Regions from separate parts of the Halomonas sp. IOP_31 genome, predicted to be linked through region 2. Evidence: predicted binding sites of a transcription regulator. Region 2 holds the regulator's gene; the other holds the start of a gene.
What was found. Region 2 encodes PhoB, which activates phosphate uptake and scavenging genes when phosphate is short. Its sites were predicted from a motif close to TGTCATANNNNTGTCANA; they were not measured.
Positions count from the first base shown of each region.

Region 1: a site for PhoB is predicted at 1,115-1,132, ahead of K7I12_RS06370 (PstS family phosphate ABC transporter substrate-binding protein). Genes of this name have one in related genera too.

Region 1 covers NZ_JAIRBP010000008.1:42,019-53,839, reverse strand. Annotated here, with positions in the region: gene K7I12_RS06370 (PstS family phosphate ABC transporter substrate-binding protein) at 27-1,055, opposite strand; gene K7I12_RS06365 (Bcr/CflA family multidrug efflux MFS transporter) at 1,159-2,370, opposite strand; gene K7I12_RS06360 (STAS domain-containing protein) at 2,526-3,035, opposite strand; gene K7I12_RS06355 (PP2C family protein-serine/threonine phosphatase) at 3,022-4,200, opposite strand; gene K7I12_RS06350 (MlaA family lipoprotein) at 4,213-4,953, opposite strand; gene hrpA (ATP-dependent RNA helicase HrpA) at 5,129-9,190, opposite strand; gene K7I12_RS06340 (AMP-binding protein) at 9,311-10,966, opposite strand; gene K7I12_RS06335 (class II glutamine amidotransferase) at 11,129-11,821, opposite strand, start outside.
Region 2 covers NZ_JAIRBP010000032.1:24,125-35,945, reverse strand. Annotated here, with positions in the region: gene K7I12_RS14340 (SDR family oxidoreductase) at 1-797, opposite strand, end outside; gene K7I12_RS14335 (hydrogen peroxide-inducible genes activator) at 867-1,793, shown strand; gene recG (ATP-dependent DNA helicase RecG) at 1,790-3,871, shown strand; gene yccS (YccS family putative transporter) at 3,895-6,069, opposite strand; gene K7I12_RS14320 (hypothetical protein) at 6,170-6,529, opposite strand; gene K7I12_RS14315 (HU family DNA-binding protein) at 6,631-6,906, opposite strand; gene K7I12_RS14310 (FAD-dependent oxidoreductase) at 7,024-8,187, opposite strand; gene K7I12_RS14305 (chorismate--pyruvate lyase family protein) at 8,282-8,845, shown strand; gene ubiA (4-hydroxybenzoate octaprenyltransferase) at 8,875-9,780, shown strand; gene phoB (phosphate regulon transcriptional regulator PhoB) at 9,884-10,573, shown strand; gene phoR (phosphate regulon sensor histidine kinase PhoR) at 10,583-11,821, shown strand, end outside.

The DNA.
Region 1 (11,821 bases), on a different contig from region 2:
CCCCACCGTTTCATGCAGCGACATGATTACTTGAGGTCGGCCAGTTCGAGCTTCTCTTGGTTCTCGACCGCCTGACGCTGTTCGCTACGCATCTCCTCGGGCAGCGGAATCAACCCCAGCCCCTTCAGATACCCCATCGGCCCGATCATCTTCTCGGTCATGAACAGATTGGCGTATTCGTACATCGCCGGCACGGACTCGGCGTGCTGGTTCTTGATATAGAAGAACAGCGAGCGGGAGACCGGATACTCGCCGGAGCTGATCGCGTCCGGGGTCGGCGCAACGCCATCGATGCTGGCGCCGATCAGCGTGTCGGTGTTCTCCTCGAGGAACGAGTAGCCGAAGATGCCGAAGGCCTTGGTGTCCTCGGCCAGGCGCTTGACGATCAGGTTGTCGTTCTCGCCGGCGTCGATATAGGCGCCATCCGAGCGGATGTCGGTATAGCCATCGCCGCCATAGGCTGGCATGTCTTCGGAGGCGGCTTCCATGACCAGTTCCTGGAAGGCGTCACGGGTGCCGGAGGTGGTAGGCGGACCATAGACGGAAATCTCGCGATCGGGCAACGAGGGGTCGATGTCGCTCCACTTCTGGTAGGGGTTGGCAACCAGCTTGCCGTCCTGCGGCACCTTGGCGGCCAGCGCCAGGAAGATCTGCTCGCGAGTCAGGTCGATCGGTTCGTTGCTGCTGGATTCGGCGAAGGCGATACCGTCATAGCCGATCACCGCTTCGGTGATGTCGGTCACGCCGTTCTGCTGGCAACGTTCGAATTCGGAAGTCTTGATGCGCCGTGAAGCATTGGTGATATCCGGCGTATCCTCACCGACACCTTCGCAGAACAGCTTCAGGCCGCCGCCTGAGCCGGTGGACTCGATGACCGGCGTCTGGTAATCGGTGGTCGCGCCGAACTCCTCGACGACATAGCTGGCAAATGGGTAGATCGTGCTCGAGCCGACGATGCGCAGCTGCTCACGCGCCTGGGCAACGCCTGCGACGCCCATCACGGCAGCGGCGATCGCGGTCGTCTTCACGATACGGCTGTTGAGGATGCGGTTCATTGTGTAACTCCTGTCGATGAGAGTGTTCAACTTTCGCCCGACACACGATGCCTAACCAAGATGACAGCTTCATGACACGATCGCCAATCGGCCTTGCACGTGACTACGCCTGCTCGGTCGCCAGTTTCTGCGCGCGCAGCGCCTGCCCCGAGAGTACACGCACTCCCAGGTTGCCGGCGATCGAAGCGCCGATCATGGTCAGTACCATCGGCCAGGCGCTGGGGATCTCGAAGGCACCGACCAGCACGCCGGCCAGCGCCCCGGAGGAGAACTGGATGCTGCCCTGCATCGCCGTTGCCGTCGCGCTCATTGTAGGAAAATGATCGAGCATCGACGACATCGCATTGGGCCCGATCAGCCCCTGCATGCCGACGAACACCATCAGCAGCGGCGCCACCGTGTAGAGCGAAGCCAGCCCGGTGGCGAACAGCACCACCAATGCCAGCCCCGCAGCGAACTGGATGCCCAGCCCCCACAGCAGGTTGCGCTGCGGCGACGAGCGCTTGAGCAGGCGGATGTTGATGCGGTTGGAACCGGCCATGATCAGGATGTTGGCGCCGAACACGAACGGGTAGACCGCCGGTGACAAGCCGAAATACTCCATGTACAGAAAGGGCGAACCGGTAATGAAGGCGAACATGCCGGCAAACGACATCGATACCGCGCAGATATAGCCCATCGCCTCGCGATGGCGCAGCACCGTCAGATAATTGCCCAGAACCTGGGCAAAGCTCGGCGCCTCGGGATCGCGGCCGTGGGTTTCGGGCAGATAGCGACCCAACAGCCACAGCAGAAAGACCGCATAAAGCGCCAGGAAGGCAAAGATCAGCCACCAGTCGGCAAGATACAGCAGCAGGCTGCCCAGCGCCGGCGCGACCAGCGGCGCCAGCATCAGGATCATCACCATGGTCGAGAGCACCTTGGCCGCTTCGCGGCCACTGAAGCAGTCGCGCACGATCGCCGCCGAGTTGACCACCGAGGCCCCGCCGCCCAATGCCTGCACAAAGCGCAGCGCCCATAGCGCCTCGAGGCTCTCGACCTGAGTGATCGCCAGGCTCGACAGCAGGAACACCACGATGCCGCCGAGCAGCACCGGACGCCGCCCCAACCGATCGGACAACGGGCCGAAGATCAACTGGCCGACGGCGAACCCGAACAGGAACAGGCTGACCGACAGTTCGGTCAGGTGCACGCTGGCCCCGACCGCCGCGGCCAGCGCCGGAATGGCCGGTAGATAAGCATCGATGGCCAATGGCGCAAGCGCCGTATTGGCTGCCACCAATAGCGCCACGCGGCGCGCATCGAGCTGCAACATAACGCTCCTTGTCAAGGCGGACGAATAACCGGGAGGGACCCAACGAGCCGCTAATGGTAGCAGCTCTTGACCGGCCCGTCGGGACGGCCCAGGCGGACAGCATGTCATCGTCGCCATGGGCCGGGACTCCAGTATGCGGGGGGGAACGCGCTACTTCAGGAGTCGCTGCGCTGCTGCTGGGCCTCGAGCAGGTCGACCAGTGGCTGGAACTCCGCACGATTGTGCTCGTTCATGCGCATCAGGATGCGATGGGCCTCGAGGATGCGCTCCTGCAGTCCCTCCTCGTCGGCTTTTACCGCCGGCAGCTCGGCCAGCCCGCCCGCCGGCTCGGCGATCGGCGCCTGGACCAGCGTGAAATAGCGCGAAAAGCCCATGACGTCGAGCATCCGGCGCACGTCGGGATGATCGACGACGATCGTCGGCGGATGGTCGAGCCGCGCCTTGACCGCCAGAGCGACCTTGGCCAGAAAGCCCAGCGCCGTGGAATCGACATTGGTCGCCTCGCGCAGATCGACGATCACCGTCGTCAATCCCGGCATGTCCGCCAGTCGCTGGGCTTCATTGTCCAGCGTGGCACACAGGGTCAAGCGAACATCCCCACATAACTTGAGCACGAAAACGCCGCCATCGAACGCCGCCTTCAATCGCCCGTCATGCGTTGTCATGATCGAATCCGCTTAGCGTCATAATAGTCAAATCATCCGGTCGTTTTTCGCCACCCGTGGCGGCATCCTGCTCGCCCGCCATCAAGGCGGTGCGCAAGGTAGCCAGATCGTCGCAGACGACGATGCGTCGCTTGAGATCGTCAAGCCGTGCCGTCAGCGTCTTGCCCGGCAGGCCTTCCAGCACCCCGTCGGAACACAGCCACAGGCGAAAGTTCGCCGGCAGCGACACGCGATAGGCGGGATACTCCACGTTCGGAAACAGCCCCACCGGCATGCCCTCACCACGCAATACGTCGACCTCGCCCCGACTTCTGTCGACCAGCACCGGCATCGGCAATTGCGCGCCCAGCGAATAGTGCACCTCGCGCTGATCATGGTCGATCACCCCGACGAACAGCGTCACGTGCTTGCCGATGCCGGTGTCGAGCAGCTCGCGGTTGAGCTGGGCCAGCCAGCGAGGCGCCAGAGCCTCGGGGCGCTGCCCATCCCATTCGCCCAGCCAGCGGTTGCACAGATAGCGCAGCAGCACCGTGACGAAGGCCGACGAAGCGCCATGCCCCGAGACATCGGCGAAGTAGAACACGCTGTAACGGCCATCGAAACGCTGATAATCGAGGAAATCACCCGACAAATAGAGCGATGGCGCCAACCAGTAATCGCAAGCCACGCCATTGATCGCCAGCGGCTGCGCCGGCAGCAGCTTGCGCTGGATATGCCAGCCGGCTTGCTGGTCGAGCCGCAGCAGCGCCAGGTGGGTTTCCAGGTTTTCGTTGAGCTCAGCCAGTCGCGCACGGTCCCGGGCATGTTCCTCGGCAAGCTGCCGATGCTCCAGGGCCCGCGCCACCAGGCGCCTGAGCACATCGGCGTGGCGCAGCGGCTCGACCAGATAGTCGACCAGGCCGGCGTCGACCGCCGGCAGCAGATCGTCGTCGATGCGCGTCTCGGTGACCACGATCGTCGGTAGCCGACGCGCCAGCAGCGGCCAGTCGTCGAGGCTCACCGCGCGCACGTGCGCAACGATCAGCACGACCTCCGCGGGCAGCGCGTCGACATGCTCGGCAACGGTCACCGTATAGGAGGCGCCCAGGCCGAGTGCCGCGGCCAGCGCATCACGCGCCTCACCGGGGCGGTCGAGAAGACCGATCAGCGTAGGGGACTTGACCATGGAGTCGAGTTCTCACTCTGCGAAATCATCCGCATTGAAATCGAAGTCGTCATCGGCGAAGCTGTCGCGACCCTGCTCGCCGTCATTGACCTTGAAGCGTCGCTGCTGCAGATAGGTATCGCGCAGAAAGCTGTAGCGATCGCCCTGGATCAACTGCTCCTGGTCGAGCACGCTGGCCCGGTAATTGATCAGCTCGAGACCGCGCAGGCCATAGCGGGTGGCGTCGTCCTCGACGTAGGTCACCGGGTCGGTATACCAGTCCGCCGGTAGCCCGCTGGCATGGCGCAGGGTGCGCCCGCCGAGCAGCGGCAGCACCACGTAAGGCCCTTCGCCGACGCCCCACACCGCCAGCGTCTGGCCGAAGTCCTCTTCACGCACGCTCCAGCCCATCTGGGTGGCCGGATCGAGGACGCCACCCAGCCCCAATGTGCTATTGACTAGCAAGCGCCCCGAGGCGACCCCGGCATTGGCCCATTTCCATTGCAGGGCACTATTGATGATCGTGCGCAGCTCGCCGAGGTTGCTGAAGAAGTTGCCGACGCCATCCTGTACCGGCTGCGGCGTGATGAAATCGTAGCCTTGGGCAGCCGGCTTCAACGCGTAACGGTCGATAGTCTCGTTGAAGGCAAACACGCGACGGTTGAAGCCTTCCCATGGGTCCGCCGGATTGACGTCCTGCGGCGCCTGGCTGGCACAGCCGGCGAGCGTGGCCGCGGCAACGAGCCCCAGAGTTGCTTTACCTAAGTTTTCCATCAGCTCACCTTTAGTAACATTATGCTGCCGGCACTGTAGCCGGCTCCGAAGGAACACACCACCCCCAGCGCGCTGGCCGGAAGATCATCGCAATGCCGCTGGAAAGCGCTAATCACGGCGTGTGTCATGGCGTTCTCCTCACGGCGGCCGAGCCGCCTCTCGCCCGTTGGGCACCTCAGGCCTCATGACGACCGGTGATCTCGGCCCAGCGGCGTTCGAGACGCTTGGCGGATACCGGCATGCGCGTGCTCAGCTGCTGGGCGAACAGCGATACCCGCAGCTCTTCGATCCACCAGGCGAACTCGACCAGCGCCGGGTCCTCCCAGCCATCGCGACGCTCGGCCTGACGGCGATTGGCCAGTCGGGTCTCGAAGTCCTGAGCCTCTTGCATCAGCATCTGATCGCGCATGCGCTCGCGCGGGGCCTTCTCGAGACGGATGCGCGCCGCCTCCATGTAACGTGGGTACTCCTGCAGCCATTCGCCTGCTTCGCTGACGAAGCCGGGATGGACCAGCCGCTGCATCTGCGCCTTGAGATCGCCATAGACCAGCGCCAGCGACAGGCTCAGGTTGCCTTTCAGCGCCTGGGTCACCGCCAGATGGCCCTCGAGCGCGCGCTGCAGCGTCGCCACCAGACCCTCGCCATAGGCCATGAGCTCGCCACGCCGCTCGTCGAGACGCTCGCTCAGCGCCTGGCGCGAACGGGGCAGCGGGTCGAAGGCGATCTCGTGAAGAAACACCGCCGCCACCAGATCGTCGGCGAGCTGCGCCTTGCTGCCGACCTTGGCGAACAGCAGCGCGCAGCGCTCGAGCCCCGGCAGGCGCTTGAGCGCCTTGACCTGCTCGGGCAGGCGCTGCATCGCCAACCGCTTGATGCCGTGTCGATGCGCCTGGTGCGCCTTGGCCGGGTGATCGAACAGCGCCACCGCCAGCGCGCCGGCTTTTGCCTTGTCGTCACGGCTGGAATTGCGCTTGGCGTCGCCCTGCTCGACCAGCGCCGGGTAGGCGGCGACCCGAATGCCCGCCTGGGTCGTGCTGCGCGACTCGGCCAGTGGCGTTTCGGGCAGGTCGTCGACCGCCTGGCGGGTGTCACCGGCCGCATCCAGGGCCTGGGCGCCGGCGTTGGCGGCCGCGGCGAAACGCCGCTCGAGCGCCGCTGGATCGCGGCCCTGTCCCAGTTCCCTGCCTTCATGATCGACCACTCGCAGGTTCATCACCAGGTGCGCTTCGAGCTGCTCGCTGCGCCAGTCCTCGGGAGCGAGCCGCAGTCCGGTCTTGACCCGCAGGAACTCGCCGAGCGCCTCGCTCAGCGGCACATCGTCGGGGCTCAGCGTCTCGAGCGCGGCATCCACCCAGTCGGGGATTGGCACCACCTGGCGGCGTACCGACTTGGGCAGCGACTTGAGCAGCGCGATGCACTTCTCGCGCAGCAACCCCGGTACCAGCCACTCGAGGCGCCGGCGCGGCAGTTGCGACAGCATCGCTGCGGGTACGGTCAGCGTCACTCCATCATCCTCGGCGCCCGGCGCGAAATGGTAACTCAACGGGTAGCGCACGCCCTTGAGCGTCAGCGTGTCCGGGTAGTGTTCCTCGCTGACCTCATCGGCCTGGCGGGCCATCAGGCTGGCCTTGTCGAGCTTGAGCACCTCCGGGCCGTCGCGTTCCGCCTGGCGCCGCCAATGCTCGAAGCCCTTGCCGTTGACGATTTCTTCCGGCAAGCGCTGATCATAGAAATCGAACAGCGTTTCCTCATCCACCAGAATATCACGCTTTCGCGCCCTGTCCTCCAGATCTTCGACTTCATCGATCAACGCTCGGTTGTGGGCGAAGAACGCCGCCTGGGTCCGGTATTCGCCCTCGACCAGCGCGCGACGGATGAACAGCTCGCGGGCCTCGGCGGGGGCGATCGGCCCGTAATGCACCTTGCGCCGGGCGACGATCGGCAGGCCGAACAGCGTGACCTGTTCGAAGGCCACCACCTGGGCGCGCTTCATTTCCCAGTGCGGCTCGCTGTAGCTGCGCTTGACTAGATGACCCGCCAGCGGCTCGATCCATTCCGGCTGGATGCGCGCCACGTCACGCGCATAAAGCTTCGAGGTCTCGACCAGTTCGCCGGCCATCAGCCACTTGGGCGATTTCCTGGCCAGCCCCGAGCCGGGATGAATGAAGAACTTGCGGTTGCGCGCGCCCAGATACTCGCGGTTCTCGGTGAGCTGGCCGATGTTCGACAGCAGTCCGCTGAGCAGCGCCTGGTGGAAGGTCGCCTGTTGCCGACGAACGGCTTCACGTGTGGCCGCCTGCCCCGCCTCGTCAGCGTCGGCGGACGTCTCGGCCGGGGCGGCGGCCGGCACGTGAATGTCCATGTCGCGCAGCAGCTGGCGCAGTTGCCTGAAGGTGTCATGCCATTCGCGCAGCCGCAGGTAGTTAAGATACTGCTCGCGACACCAGCGTCTTAACTGATTGCCCGAGAGCGCCTCGCGGGCCGCCTCGAAGCCGTTCCACAGATTGAGCCAGGCGGCGAAGTCGGACTCCGGATCGTTCCATTGCTGATGCTTCTGATCGGCGGCCTGACGCCTGTCGGCCGGGCGCTCGCGGGGGTCCTGGATCGACAGCGCGCTGACCACCACCAGCACGTCGCGCAGGCAGTCCTGCTCGGCGGCGGCCAGCACCATGCGCGCCAGCCGCGGGTCGATGGGCAGCCGCGCCAGCCGCCGGCCGAGCGGCGACAGCCGGTTGCCCGCGTCGACCGCGCCGAGTTCGAACAACAGCCGGAAACCATCCTTGACGAAGCGCGAGTCCGGCGCGTCGACGAACGGAAAGGCCGAGATGTCATCGGGTTTCAATGACAGCAGCGAGAGCATCGACAGGATCACCGAGGCCAGGTTGGTGCGCTGGATCTCGGGCTCGGTATAGGCCGGCCGGGCGAGGTAGTCCTCTTCGCTGTAGAGACGGATGCACACACCCTCGGCGATACGCCCGCAGCGACCCTTGCGCTGATCGGCGCTGGCCTGGCTGACCGGCTCGATCGGTAGCCGCTGGATCTTGGCGCGGTAGCTGTAGCGGCTGATGCGCACCAGCCCCGGGTCGATCACGTAGCGGATCCCGGGCACCGTCAATGAGGTCTCGGCGACGTTGGTGGCGAGCACGATACGTCGCCCGGCATGGCTCTGGAACACCCGGTTCTGCTCGGCGTTGGAGAGCCGCGCGTAGAGCGGCAGGATCTCGGAGCCCCTGAGGTCGGCGCGGCGCAGGGTATCGGCGGTCTCGCGGATCTCGCGCTCGCCGGGCAGGAAGATCAGCACGTCGCGCGGGCCGCTGAACCAGCGCTTGTCGCGCTCGATGGCCTCGATCTCCTCCACCGCGTGGAGGATGCCCTCCTGCAGGGTGCGGTCCTCCTCGTCGTCGGCGTCGCGCACCAGCGGCCGGTAGTGCAGCTCGACCGGGTAGGTGCGCCCCGAGACCTGAACCACCGGCGCCGGCGTACCGTCGTCGCGGGCGAAGTGCCGGGCGAAGCGCTCGACGTCGATGGTCGCCGAGGTGATGATGATCTTAAGGTCGGGCCGCCGCTGAGTCAGCCGCTTGAGATAGCCGAGCAGGAAGTCGATGTTGAGGCTGCGTTCGTGGGCCTCGTCGATGATGATCGCCTCGTAGCGCTCGAGGTCGGGATCGTGCTGGGTCTCGGCCAGCAGAATGCCGTCGGTCATCAGCTTGACCAGCGTGGCGTCGTTGGTCTGGTCGGTGAAGCGCACCTGGTAGCCGACCTGAGCGCCGAGCGGCACCTCGAGCTCCTCGGCAAGCCGCGTGGCCACCGAGCGCGCCGCCAGCCGCCGCGGCTGGGTGTGGCCGATCAGCCCGCGCCGGCCCAGGCCCAGTTCCAGGCACAGCTTGGGCAGCTGGGTGGTCTTGCCCGAGCCGGTTTCGCCGGCGACCACCACGATTTGATGCGCGCGCAGCGCGGCGAGGATGTTCTCGCGCTTCTCGGCAACCGGCAGCGACTCGGGATAATTCAGCATCACCGGCTGCGCCCGGCGCTTTTCGAGCAGCGCCTGCGAACTCGCCAGGCGCGCGTCGAGCTCCCGCAGCGCACGATCGATCGGCTGGCCGGCCTTGGCCCGCTGACGCAGCTTGGCCAAGCGCCGCCCCTGTTCGCGGGCGTCGCGCAACAGACAGGCGTCGAGTTGGGCCCGGCGACTGTCCAGGGCCCCTAGAGCATCGGGATGCGAAGCGGTAGCGCGCAAATCGTCCTCGCTGAATTCAATAAACGACCGGCCCGCCACGGTCGTGCCGTGGCGGGCCGGTTATTGTATCGCCTTGCTGCACCCGCGAGCCAATCGCTGCAGGCGACCTGCGATATCCGCTCAGGAATCGCGCAACTCGCGACGCAACACCTTGCCGACGTTGGTCTTGGGCAGCTCGTCGCGGAACTCGACGAACTTGGGCACCTTGTAGCCAGCCAGTTCCTTCTTGCACCAGCTACGCAGGGTCGCCGCGTCCAGCGACTCGTTGCGGGCGACGACGAACAGCTTGATCGCCTCGCCGCTGTCCTCGTCGGGCACGCCGATCGCCGCCGCTTCGATCACGTCAGGGTGACCGGCGACGACGTCCTCGATCTCGTTGGGATAGACGTTGAAGCCGGAGACGATGATCATGTCCTTCTTGCGATCGACGATGCGGATGTAACCGTCTTCCTGAAGTACGGCGATATCGCCGGTGCGCACCCAGCCCTGGGCATCGAGGGTCTTGGCGGTGTCCTCCGGGCGGTTCCAGTAGCCCTTCATGACCTGCGGCCCCTGCACGCACAGCTCGCCGGCCTCGCCCAGTGGCAGGTCGTTGCCGTCGGCATCGATGACCTTGACCGAAGTGCCCGGCACCGGTTTGCCGATGGTGCCCAGCTGGATCGCCGCGGGCGGGTTGAACGAGACGATCGGCGAGGTCTCGGTCATGCCGTAGCCCTCGGTGACCGGGCAGCCGGTGACCTCTTCCCAGCGCTGAGCCGCAGCCTTGGTCAACGCCATGCCGCCCGAGATGGTCAGCTTGAGCGAGGAAAAATCCAGCGCGCGGAAGTCCTCGCGGTTGCACAGCGCATTGAACAATGTATTGAGCCCGACGAAGCCGGTGAAGTGGATCTTGCGCAGCGTCTTGACGAAACCGTCGATGTCCCGCGGATTGGGGATCAGCACGCTGTGATTGCCGGTTTCCATCAGAAACAGGCAGTTCACCGTGAAGGTGTAGATGTGATAGACCGGCAACGGCGCGATCACCGTCTCGCAGCCCTCGCCGAGCACGTCGCTGATCACCGCCCGGGCCTGCAGCATGTTGGCGACCAGATTGCGATGGGTGAGCATGGTGCCCTTGGCGAGGCCGGTGGTGCCGCCGGTGTACTGCAACGCGGCGATGTCGTCGCGGTCGCGCTCGAGCGGGCGATACGAGTGCTTGGCACCGCGCGCCAGCACGTCGCGAAAGCCCAGGGCGCCGGGAAGCGAGTACGCCGGCACCAGCTTCTTGATGTGGCGCACGGCGAAGTTGATCAGCGCACGCCTGGGCAAGCCATGCAGGTCGCCGATCTCGGTCACCACTACATGACGGATGTCGGTCTTGTCGATCACCCGCTCGAGCTTGTCGGCCATGTTGGCGAGAATCACGATCGCCTTGGCGCCGGAATCGGCGAACTGGTGATGCATCTCGCGCTCGGTGTACAGCGGGTTGGTGTTGACCACCACCAACCCGGCACGCAGCGCACCGAATACCGCCACCGGAAACTGCAACAGGTTCGGCAATTGAATGGCGATGCGATCGCCCGGCTCGAGTTCGGTCTCGTGCTGCAGCCAGGCGGCGAAATCCGCCGCCAGACGGTCGACGTCGCGATAGCGCAACACCTGGCCCATGCAGCTGAACGCCGACTTGTCGGCGAAGCGTTCGACCGAAGTCGCGAAGACATCGGTCACCGTGGCGTAATCCTCCAACCCCTGCAGGGCCGGTCCGGAAATATGAGGCGCAGTGGCGTGCTGGCTCATGAGCTGATCTCCGCTGATGCGTTCGACCGGAGTCGACGGACTTTCTTGTTTTGCCACTCGGCAAGCGATCCGCCGGTGCGCTTTATGGCCGCAGGCCCCTGGGCACGGCCAGTTCGGTTTACCTTAGCAGACCGCACCCGGACGTAAAACGACCGATTCAAACTAACGTTCAATCGCCGGCCGTGCCGCTGTATCGGCACTGTAGCGGGCCTGAATCTCGCCGTCGCGCCAGACCAGCAGCTCCCCCGGCTGCATGGCGGTCCAGTCCTCGTTGGCCGTCAAGGGCTCGGTGGCCATCACCGAGACCACATCGTTGAGTGTGGTGTGCTCGCGAAAGTCGACACTCATCTCGGTGTCGCTGAGATGGGCATGGCCAAACGGCGCACGGCGGGTAAGATGAACCAGCTTGGTCGAGCAGTAGACGTACAGATGCACGCCGTCCGAGAACAGCAGATTGCACACGCCCAGACCGCGCAGTTGCTCGCACAGCGCATGCAGCGTCGTCCACAGCGGGCCGGGCTCGGCGGGCGGCTCGGCAAAGCGCTGACGCAACTCGCCGAGCAACCAGCAAAAGGCATGCTCGCTGTCGGTATCGCCCACTGGACGGTAGAAGGACAGCGCCAGCGCGTCCCAGCCCTGCAATTGACCATTGTGAGCGTAGCACCACGGACGCCCCCACATCTCGCGGGTGAAGGGATGGGTATTGGCCAGGCGCACGTTACCGACATTGGCCTGGCGGATATGGCTGATCACCACGTGGGACTTGATCGGATAGTCGCGGATCAAACGGGCGATCGGCGAATCCGCCGAGGGGCTGGGATCGCGGAAGTCGCGATAACCGCCCTGCTCGTAAAA
Region 2 (11,821 bases):
CGGTAGCCGGTCTCGCACAGCCGGGTGTTGTTGCAGCGCTTGCTCGAGCGGCGCTTGAGCGGCGACTGCATGGTTGCGCTCGACTCGACCTTGAGGCGCTGCGCCAGCCAGGCGGTGACCTCGTGCAATGGCACCGGCTCGCAGTCGCTGGCCAGGTAGAGCGTGTCGATCTCGCGCTCGGCCAGCGTCATTTCGATCAGGTGGGCAAGCACTCCGGCGCAATCGTCGCGATGGATGCGGTTGGTATACATCGGCGGAATCGCCGCGCCCATGCGGCCCTCGCGCACCTGCTGGATCAGCCGGTCGCGGCCGGGCCCGTAGATGCCCGAGAAGCGCACCACGGTGCCCGGCAGCGAGTGCGCCTGCAGCGCCTGCTCGGCGGCCAGCATCAGTTGCCCGGAAAAGCCGTGCGGCTCGGTCGGGGAGTGCTCGTCGACCTGTTCGCCGTCCTGCTGGGCATAGACCCCGGTCGAGGACACGAAAAACACCCGCTTGGGTGCCGCCTCGCGCCGGCCGAACTCGTCGAGCACCGCCTTGAGGCCATCGAGGTAAGCGGCCCGATAGGCCGTTTCATCGAAATGGTCGGCGCTGGCCACATAAACGATAATGTCGGCCTCGGGCAGCTGCGCAAGCGCCGCCGAATCGTTGAGATCGAGCGCCAATGGCTCGATCGGCGTATCGTCGAGGGATTGCGGATGGCGACGCACGCCGATCACGCGATGACCGGCTTCCGCCAGCTGCAGGCCCAGCGTCGTTCCGATGTCGCCGCAGCCCAGAATAAGACTCGTATTCTTCACCTTTACCTGGCTCCTTGGTAAAACGAAGTCATTCATCGATGCAATAGGATAGCCCTCTCGGCCCCACTCATGACTCTAACAGAACTTCGCTACATCGTAACCTTGGCGCAGGAGCGCCACTTCGGGCGTGCCGCCGAGCGCTGCTTCGTCTCGCAGCCCACGCTGTCGGTGGCCGTGAAGAAACTCGAAGAGGAGCTGGGGGTGGCGTTGTTCGAGCGCTCCAAGTCCACCGTCCAGGTCACGCCGCTGGGCGAGAAGGTGATAAGCCAGGCCCAGCGCGTGCTCGAGCAGGCCAGCGTGATCCGCGAGCTGGCCAACGAAGGCAAGGATCAGCTGGCCAGCCCGTTGCGCATCGGTGCGATCTACACCATCGGCCCCTACTTATTCCCCTACCTGATCCCCGAGCTGTCACGCAGCGCGCCGCAGATGCCGCTGTACATCGAGGAGAGCTTCACCGCCGAGCTGCGCCGCAAGCTCAGAAGCGGCGAGCTCGACGCGATCATCGTCGCGCTGCCGTTCACCGAGGCCGACGTGGTCACGCGAGCGCTCTATGAGGAGCCCTTCGAAGTGCTGATGCCCAGCGATCATCCCTGGACGCGCAAGGCGACCATCGACAAGGAGAACCTGCTCGACGAGCGCCTGCTGCTGCTCGGCGAGGGCCATTGCTTCCGCGATCAAATCCTCGAGGCCTGCCCGGCGATCGGCACCCACCTCAACAGCCCGAGCAACACCTTGACCGCCGAAGGCGGCTCGCTGGAGACGATCCGCCACATGGTCGCCTCCAAGCTCGGCGTCACCGTGCTGCCGCGCTCGGCGATCGGCACCAATCATTACGAGTCCGGATTGCTCGAGAGCCGGCCCTTCACACCCACCGCGCCCAGCCGTACCGTGGCGATCGCCTGGCGGGCCAGCTTCCCGCGGCCCAAGGCGATCGATGCGCTGATCGCGGCGATCGACGCCTGCCAGCAGCGTCATGTCGACCCTGTGCCGGCATGAGCGAGCTCGACCAACCGGTCAACGCGCTCGACGGGGTCGGCGAGGCGCTCTCCGCCAAGTTGGCGCGGCTGCGCATCGATACGCTCGGCGACCTGTTGTTCCATCTGCCGCTGCGCTATCAGGATCGCACGCGGATCACCCCGATCGGCACCCTGCGCGCCGGCATGGAGGGCGTGGTCGAGGGCGAGGTGGCCGCCGCCGACGTGGTCAAGGGCCGCCGACGCAGCCTGCTGGTGCGGCTCAAGGATGGCTCGGGGATCATCAGCCTGCGGTTTTTCCACTTCTCGCCGGCCCAGCAGCAGCAGTTCGCCCCCGGAGCGCACGTGCGCTGCTTCGGCGAGGCGCGCGCCGGCGCCACCGGGCTCGAGATCTATCATCCCGAGTATCGCCTGCTGAAATCCGGCGAGACCCCGGTCGAGGACCATCTGACGCCGATCTACCCGACCACCGTGGGGCTGACCCAGCCGCGCCTGCGCGGACTGATCGGCCAGGCCCTGAAAATCCTTGCCGGCGCGCCGCAGGCGCTGCCCGACGGCATTCCCGAACCGCTGCGCGAACGCTTCCGGCTACCCGAGCTGCACGCCTGCCTGCGTTACCTGCACGAGCCGCCACCGGATGCCGATCTCGAGCGGCTCGCCGCCGGCACCCACCCCACCCAGCGCCGGCTGGCCCTGGAAGAGCTGCTCGCCCACCAGCTCAGCCTGCGTCAGGTGCGCCTGCGCATCCAGGCCGACGGCGCGCCGCCGCTGCCCAGCGGCCGCGGCCTGCAGACGCGCTTCGTCGCCCAGCTGCCGTTCTCGCTGACCGGCGCCCAGCGGAGGGTGCTCGACGAGATCGCCCGCGACCTGGAAACCGCCCAGCCGATGCTGCGCCTGGTGCAGGGCGACGTCGGCTCGGGCAAGACGGTGGTCGCCGCGCTGGCCGCGCTGGCCGCCATCGCCGGCGGTTGCCAGGCGGCGGTCATGGCGCCCACCGAGATCCTCGCCGAGCAGCATTTTCGCAATTTCCGCGACTGGTTCACGCCGCTGGGCATCGACGTCGCCTGGCTGGCCGGCAAGCTCAAGGGCAAGGCGCGCCTCGACACCAAGGCGGCGATCGCCGACGGCCGGGCGCAGGTAGTGGTGGGCACTCATGCGCTGTTCCAGGAGGACGTGCACTTCCAGCGCCTGGGCCTGGCGATCGTCGACGAGCAGCATCGCTTCGGCGTCCACCAGCGCCTGGCGCTGCGCCAGAAGGGCGAAGCCGGCGGGCTGACCCCGCATCAGCTGATCATGACCGCCACGCCGATCCCGCGCACCCTGGCGATGAGCGCCTACGCCGATCTCGACCTGTCGGTGATCGACGAGCTGCCGCCGGGGCGCACCCCGGTGCAGACCGTGGCGGTGCCCGACGAACGCCGCCCCGAGGTGGTCGAGCGCATTCGCCGGGCCTGCGACGCCGGTCGCCAGGCCTACTGGGTCTGCACGCTGATCGAGGAGTCAGAGGCATTGCAGTGCCAGGCTGCCGAAGCGACCCGCGACGCGCTGACCGAGGCGCTGCCGGCACTCGCCGTCGGCCTGGTCCACGGGCGCATGAAGGCCGCCGAGAAGGCCGCGGTGATGGACGCCTTCAAGCGCGGCGAGCTCGACCTGCTGGTCGCCACCACGGTGATCGAGGTCGGCGTCGACGTGCCCAACGCCAGCCTGATGATCATCGAGAATCCCGAACGCCTGGGGTTGTCGCAGCTTCATCAGTTACGCGGGCGGGTGGGGCGCGGCGATACCGAGAGTTTCTGCGTGCTGCTCTACCGGCCGCCGCTGTCGGCGCACTCCCGCGAGCGGCTGGGGGTGATGCGCGAGACCACCGACGGCTTTCGCATCGCCGAGAAGGATCTCGAGCTGCGCGGCCCCGGCGAAGTGCTGGGCACCCGCCAGACCGGCCTGGCGCAGATGAAGATCGCCGATCTGGAGCGCGACCGCGATCTGCTCGAGCGCGTCAGCCCGCTGGCCCGGGCGCTGCTCGAGGAAGCGCCGGATGCCAGCGCGCCGCTGATCCGCCGCTGGCTGGGCGAGGAAGCGGGCCGCTACGGCCAGGTGTGAGACGCGCCCTTACTACGTCTCGCTCAGCCCTCCTGGGCCGCCAGCCGCGCCGCCGCATCGCGCAGCGCCACCAGTTGACGGCTGATCAATGACAGCTGAGTCTGCAGCAAGCGGCGCTCCTCGCTGCTTTCCTCCATCGCCTGGGCCTGCAGCGCCAGGCCGCGCGCTTCGGCATCATCCAGCGCCGGCATCGTGCCGCGTTCGCGCAGCCGCCCGGCGATCGCCTCGAGATCGTCGCCGATCGCCTCGGCGGCCTGGCGCAGCGTGGCGTCGTCGGCCAGCGCGCGGGTCTCGCCGCGATGCGCGCCGAGCGCCGAAAGATAGCTGAGCAGGGTGTGCGAATGGCCAAGGAAGCGAAAGCCGACCTCGGCGTCCTTGCGGAAATGCCCGGGCTCCAGGCGCACGTTGGCGAGCAGTGTGGACAGCGCGGCGTCGGCGTTGTGGGCGTTGCGCCGCGCCAGCCGGTAGTCGAGATCGTCCTGCTTGCCGCCGATGTACTGGCTGACGATCTCGCGCAGGTAGCGCACGCTGGCGATGAGCGTCTCGGCACCCTGGCGATGCAGCCGCCGGCCCTGCCAGTCGGGCAGGATCAGCATCACCGCCAGGCCGGCGATCAGTGCCCCGACCAGGGTATCGAACAGCCGTGGCCAGATCAGCCCGAAGCCGTCGCCCACCTGATTGAAGCTGCACAGCACCAGCAGCGTGATGGCGGCGGTGGCGACGATGTAGTGCCGCGTCCGGCTGGCGAAGAACACCACCCCGGCGAGTACCGCGATCGACAACTGGATCAGTTGGCCGGGAAACAGCGAGATCAGCGCCCAGCCGGCGACCAGCCCGACCACCGTGCCGACGATGCGCTGCCACAAGAAACGCCGCGTAGCGCCAAAATTGGGCCGGCACACGAACAGGCTGGTGAGCAGGATCCAGTAGCCCTGGGCGGGATGCACCAGGTGCAGCACGCCGTAACCGACCATCAGCGTCACCGACAACCGCAGGGCATGACGGAAGATCGGCGAGGCCGGGGTAAGGTGCGACAGGAGGCGGTCGCGCACGTCGCGCAGCCCGCGCGGCGAGCGGTCGTACAGGCTGCTGTCTGGATGCTCGTCGCGGGCGTCGGGGTTCTGCGCCCCGCTCAGCTGGTGCTCGAGGGTGGCCAGGTTGTCGGCCAGCGCGTCCAGCGAGTGCAGCAGTCCGCGCCATTCGGGGCGCCGCTGGGCATGCAGGTAGTCGAGCGAGGCGCTCAGATCGCGCAGCGCCTGTTCGCTCTGACCATGCTCGAACGGCCGGCGCATCAGCAGCGCCCGGGCCAGCGAGCGGCAGCCCCGGCCCTGCTGGTCGAGCAGCCGCTGGCAGCGAAACAGCACATCGTGATGAAAGAACGCCTCGGCCAGCTCACCGTAGGGGTAGTGCGAGGAGCTGGCGCGCTCGTGGATGTCCTGGGCGATGAAGTACAGCCGCAGGTAGCGATTGAGCTTGTGCGCGCTGCGCTGGCCCTCGAGGCGCCGGAAGATCATCTCCTTGGCCTGGTTCAGGGCATTGACCACCCGGCCGTTCTGCTCGGCCAGCGCCAGCCGGCGGGCCTCGATGTCGAGTCCGCGCAGCGGTTCGAACAACAGCGCCTTGAGGCGCAGGTACTCGCCCAGCTCGCGAAACACCAGCGCCATGCTCAGCTTGAGCGGCTGGCGCGAGAACAGCGCGCACCAGACCACCGAGATCACGCCGTACCAGGCCGCACCGATCACCAGCAGCAACGGCTCGCGCCACAGCTCGCCGAGCGCCACGCTGTCATGACGCTCAAGATCGATCATGGTATAGATCGCCAGGATCAGCGTGGCGTAGGCAATGGTGGCGTAGCGCTGGCCCACCGCACCGAGCATGGTCATGGCGAACGTCGACAGCGCCAGGCCCACGGCGAACGCCCAGGGGTAGCCGAACAGCATTTCCACCGACAGCGCGGCGATGCTGAAGCAGGCGAGAGTCGCGCCCAGCGCCTTGAGTCGGCCCTGCCAGCTGTCGTCGGTCTCGGCCAGCGCACTGGCGATGATGCCCAGAAACAGCGGGATCAGCTTGGCCATGTCGCCGAGCTGCCAGCAGACCAGCAGCGCCCCGACCAGCGCAATGAACACCCGCAGGCTGTAGGCGAAGGTATCCAGGGTCCACAGGCGTCTGAGCGGCTGATCGAGCAGGCGGGGCAACATAAGCGGAAATCGTGTCCTGTTGCGGGAAGGGCTGGCTTCTCCAAACTACGACTTTAGTTTAACGTCAATCACCGTTCGAGTCGTGCGGATAATCGCTCGCTCAGCGCAGCTGGCCGAGCAGCTTCTGCAGACGTTGCAGATCGCGGGAGTCGCCGACCAGCCGGACCCGGCCGTCGATCATGCCGTCGAGAAAGGCCCGCTGGGTGGGTTTCTTGAGAATGGCCAGGGCGCTGTCGGCGTCGCGAAAGCGCAGTTCCAGATCGAGATCCACCGGCAGCCCGGGTGCGCTGTCGATAGCTTCGGCGGTCATTCGATAGTGCCGGGCGATGCGCAGGTCCTCGGTGGCGATGCCCCAGTCGAGGCGGCCGTTGTCGCGCAGCAGCTCGCCAAAGCGCCCCTGACGGCGACGCGCGCGCTTGAGCATCCAGCCGAGTAGCCACAGCAGCATTCGCAGCTTCATGAAGCATCCAGAATTGACGATGAGCGCAGAGCGCGTGCCGGCTGCCGGGCAGCCGGCCTGGCGGAGAAACCCGGGTCAGCGGGTTCTCCGCAACACGCCGTCTACTTGGAGACGGCGTCCTTGAGGGCCTTGCCGGCCTTGAAGGCGACGGTCTTGCTGGCCGGGATGGTCAGCGACTCGCCGGTCTGCGGGTTCTTGCCGGTACGGGCCGCCCGCTCGCGCACGGTGAAGGAGCCGAAGCCGATCAATGACACGTCCTGGCCCTTGGCCACGGTACCGGTGATCTCGTCGAGGATGACGTTGAGTACCTGACTGGCCTTGTCCTTGGAAAGATCGGCACGCTCGGCGATCGCCGCCGCGAGTTCTGGCTTGCGCATAAAGCCCTCCTGATTTGGCTGATAAGACAGCGGTCGCTACCGCCGCTTGTTGTTTTTCATGTCGTGGGTGTGTGCGATGTAACCGCGGCCGGCAGGCCGGCGGGCGATATGACGCCACTAGATTAGCAATGCCGGTGCGGCCCGCGCCAGTTCGACTTTCCGCCGCACGCAGGCGCCTGTCAACGCAAAGCCCATTAAACGCTCGTTTTCGTCCTCGGCAAGCGCGGTCAAATCGCTGCCTTGGCCCTCGATCCGCCAGCGCGCGGGGGCTGTGCGCGGGGGCAGCGCGACCACCGGGCAGCACGGCGTCTTGACGATCACCGGCCATGGCCCGTAGCGCACCGCGCTCGGGGTGCCGGCCAGCGTCGCCGCCAGCGCCTTGACGCTGGCCTGCAGCGGCTGCACGTACATCGCATTGATCCCGTCGACGCAGGCCACGTCGCCCAGCGCGTAGATCCCCGGCGCCGAGGTGCGCAGCTGACGGTCGGTATGGATGCCCGCCGCGCTGGTCTCGAGTCCGGCCGCGTGCGCCAGCTCGCGGCGCGGCGCCAGGCCGGTGGCGACCAGCACCAGATCGGCGTCCAGACCGTGGCCGTCGTCCAGCGCCAGGCGCAGGTCGCTGCCGTCGTGGGCGAGCGCGGTCACGCTGCGCCCCAGGTGCAGATCGATGCCGGCAGCGGCCAGCTCCCCGGCCAGCGCCCGGCCCAGCGGCTCGGGCAGCAGGCGCGCCAGCGGTGCGCTTTCCGGGGCCACCAGCGCCACGCCGTGTCCGCCGGCGGCCAGATCGTTGGCGTACTCGCAACCCACCAGGCCCGCGCCGACGATGGCGACCCGTGCCGGCCGCTCGAGTGCGGTGAGCGCGGCATGAAAGGCGCGATAGTCGTCGAGGTCGTTGATCGTGAACACCCGCCGGTGCCTGAGCGCCGCATCGATCATGAAGGGCGGCTGCGGCGCGGCGCCGGTGGCGATCACCAGCTCACTGTAGGCCAGCCGTTCGGCCCCGATGTGCAGCTCGCGCGCGGCCGGATCGAGCGCCTCGACCCGGGTATAGGTGCGTACCACCAGCTGCAGTTCGTCGGCCACGGCCAGCGCCGAGCGCGTGGCCAGCGCACCCGGTGCCAGGCGCTTGGCGAAGCCGGTGGAGAGCAGCGGCTTGGCATACTCGTCGCCGCCGTCGGCGGTGATCAGGGTGATCGGCCGGCCGGGCTGGCGGGCACGTAGCTGGCGAGCCAGGCCCAGTCCGGCCATGCCGCTGCCGAGGATGGTCAGGGGTGCATTCATGCGCAGTCCGACAGGCTCCTAGGCCGTGGAGTGGGCCGCCCATGGTACACTAGCGCGCCCAATCTGACCCGGCCCGAGACCACAGGAGAGCACCGTGCACGAGGCCCAGCCCCGCCATGCCGCACCGCCACGCTGGCCCCGTTGGCGCCCCGCGGCGGCCTGGCGCATGGCGATGAGCCCGGCCTGGTGGCAGTGGCTGGCGAGCCGCGACTCGCTGACGAGGCGGCTGGTCGCGGCCGGCGGCGGCGACTTCCGGGTACGTCTGTTGACGCAGCGCATCGCGCGCGCCCGCGCCGACGAAGCGCGGGCGCTGGGCATCGCGCCCGGCCAGCGGGTCTGGTGTCGCGAGGTGGCGCTGTGCGTCGGCGGCCGGCCCTGGGTCGTCGCCCGCTCGGTGGCGCGACTCGCCAGCCTGCGCGGCCAACGCCTCAATCAGCTCGGCGAGCGCTCGCTGGGCAGTTGGCTGTTTCGCCAGCCGGGGCTGGTCCGCGGTCCGATCGAGATCATCCGCCAGCCGCCCGCCCTGCACGGCGAAGCGGGACTCTGCGAGACGTGCTGGTCGCGCCGCTCGTTGCTGCGTCACGGGCGTTTCGCGGTGCTGGTGCAGGAATTCTTCCTGGTACGCATGGCGGATGAACTGGGGCTGGCCAAACGCTAGACTAGCGGGGATCGTCTCCGGAGGCACTCATGCAGCAACCCAGCTCGCCCCCCACCGGCCTTGCGCGCTTCAGCCCGGCGCGCCTGCCCGCTTTCCTGCAGCTGACCCGCCTCGACCGGCCGATCGGCACCTGGCTGTTGATGTGGCCGACGCTGTGGGCGCTGTGGATCGCCGCCGAGGGCCTGCCCGAGCGCGCCACGCTGCTGATCTTCATCGCCGGGGTGTACGTGATGCGCGCCGCGGGCTGCGTGATCAACGACTACGCCGATCGCCATTTCGACGGCCACGTCAAGCGCACCCGGGACCGGCCGCTGGCCACCGGGCGAATCGGCGAGGGCGAGGCCAAGGTGCTGTTCGGCGTGCTGGTGGCGCTTGCCTTCGTGCTGGTCTACCTGACCAATCCGTTCACCATCATGCTGTCGCTGGGCGGCGTGGCGCTGGCGTTCATCTACCCGTTCATGAAGCGCTACACCCACTGGCCGCAGCTATTCCTCGGCGCGGCCTTCTCGTGGGCGATCCCCATGGCCTTCGGCGCGGTACTCGGCGAGTTGCCGGCCGACGCCTGGCTGCTGTTCTTCGCCAACGTGGCGTGGACGGTGGCCTACGACACCCAGTACGCGATGGTCGACCGCGACGACGATCTCAGGATCGGCATCAAGTCCACCGCGGTGCTGTTCGGCCACTACGACCGGCTGATGATCGGCCTGTTGCAACTCGCCACGCTGACGCTGCTGGCGGTGGTCGGCACCCGCCAGGCGCTGGGCGGGTTTTTCTGGGCCGGCCTCGCGGCCATGGCGCTGATCTTCGTCTACCAGCACTGGCTGATTCGCGAGCGCTCGCGGGAGCGCTGCTTCCGGGCGTTTCTCAACAACCACTGGGCGGGACTGGTGCTGTGGGCCGGACTGGCGCTGGCGCTATGGCCGAGCGCCGGGTGACTTCCCGCCCGCCGCGATTGCAGCGGCGCGGCGCTTGTCACAAGCTTGTCATGTCGAGACGGTGTAATCGTCATCGACCTGTCATTGGTGGAGATCCGGCAACATGACATCCAAGACCGTACTGATCGTCGATGACGAGTCCGCGATCCGCGAGATGATCGCCGTGGCGCTGGAGATGGCCGATTATCGCGTTCTCGAGGCCGACAACGCCCAGAGCGCCCACGCCCTGATCGTCGACGATCAGCCCGACCTGCTGCTGCTCGACTGGATGATGCCCGGCACCAGCGGCATCGAGCTGGCGCGGCGGCTCAAGCGCGAGGAAACCACCGCCGAGCTGCCGATCATCCTGCTCACCGCCAAGAGCGAGGAGGACAACAAGATCCTCGGCCTCGAGGCCGGCGCCGACGACTACATCACCAAGCCGTTCTCGCCGCGCGAGCTGGTCGCGAGGCTCAAGGCGGTGCTGCGCCGGACCACGCCGCGCGGTATCGAGGACGCGGTCGAGGTCGAGGGGCTCACGCTCGATCCGGCCAGCCATCGGGTCTCCGCGCATGGTCAGTCGCTGGAGATCGGTCCTACCGAGTACCGCCTGCTGCAGTTCTTCATGACCCACCAGGAGCGCGCCTATACCCGCGGCCAGTTGCTCGATCAGGTGTGGGGCGGCAGCGTCTACGTCGAGGAGCGCACCGTCGACGTGCATATCCGCCGCCTGCGCAAGGCGCTCGGCGAACCCCATCAGCACCTGATCCAGACCGTGCGCGGTACTGGCTACCGCTTCTCGACCAGACTCTGAGAGACCGCGATGTACTACTGGACCAACGAACTCTGGCGGCTGGGCTATCTGGTCGGCGGGCTGGGGCTGTTGGGCTGGGTGCTCGGCGAGCCGGGCTGGGGGCTGGCGGTCGGCCTGGGGCTGTTCGTGTTCATTCACCTGCGCCATCTGCGCGAGCTGTACGTCTGGCTGACCTATCATCCTGGTCGCGAGCCGCCGGTGGGCAGCGGCGTGTGGGGCGATCTGTTCGATCGGCTGTACAAGTACCAGAAGAGCCAGCGGCTGACCCAGCAGCGCCTGCGCGACGTCATCCGCCGCGTCCAGGAATCCTCCGAGGCGATGCGCGACAGCGTGGTGATGCTCGACAGCCGTGGCGACCTGGAGTGGTGGAACAGCGCCGCCGAGCGCATGCTCGGCCTGCAGACCCGCCACGATCGCGGCCAGCACATCACCAACCTGCTGCGCGCGCCGCGTTTCGTCGATTATTTCAATGCTCGCGACTATCGCGAGCCGCTGACCCTGCCCTCGCCGCTGCGCGACGACCTGATCCTGCAGTTTCAGATCACTCTCTACGGCGACGACGAACGGCTGGTGATGGCTCGCGACATCACCCGCCTGCACCGCCTCGAGCAGATGCGCCGCGACTTCGTCGCCAACGTTTCCCACGAGCTGCGCACGCCGCTGACCGTACTTTCCGGCTATCTGGAAACCTATGCCGCCCTGACCGAGGACATGCCGGACGAGCAGTTGCCGCCGCGCTGGCAACGCGGCCTCGACCAGATGCAGGAGCAGACCACGCGCATGCAGAATCTGGTCGACGACCTGCTGCTCTTGTCGCGCCTGGAAACCGATCATCGCCTGGAACAGGAAAGCCGCGTCGACGTCGCCGCGCTGCTCGAACAGGTCGCCGCCGATACCCGCGCGCTGAGCGAAGCGGGGCATGTCGTGCGCGTCGATATCGACACGCACCGGGGGCTCGCCGGCATCGAGCAGGAACTGCGCAGCGCGCTGTCCAACCTGGCCTTCAACGCGGTGCGCTACACGCCGCCGGAATCGACCATCACGCTGCGCTGGCGGCCCTGGCGGGACGGCGCCGCCCTGGAGGTCGAGGACGACGGCGAAGGCATCGATCCGGTGCATATCCCGCGACTGACCGAGCGCTTCTACCGCGTCGATCAGGGCCGCAGCAAGGCCACCGGCGGCACCGGGCTGGGGCTGGCGATCGTCAAGCACGTGTTGCTGCGCCACGACGCGCAGCTGGAGATCGTC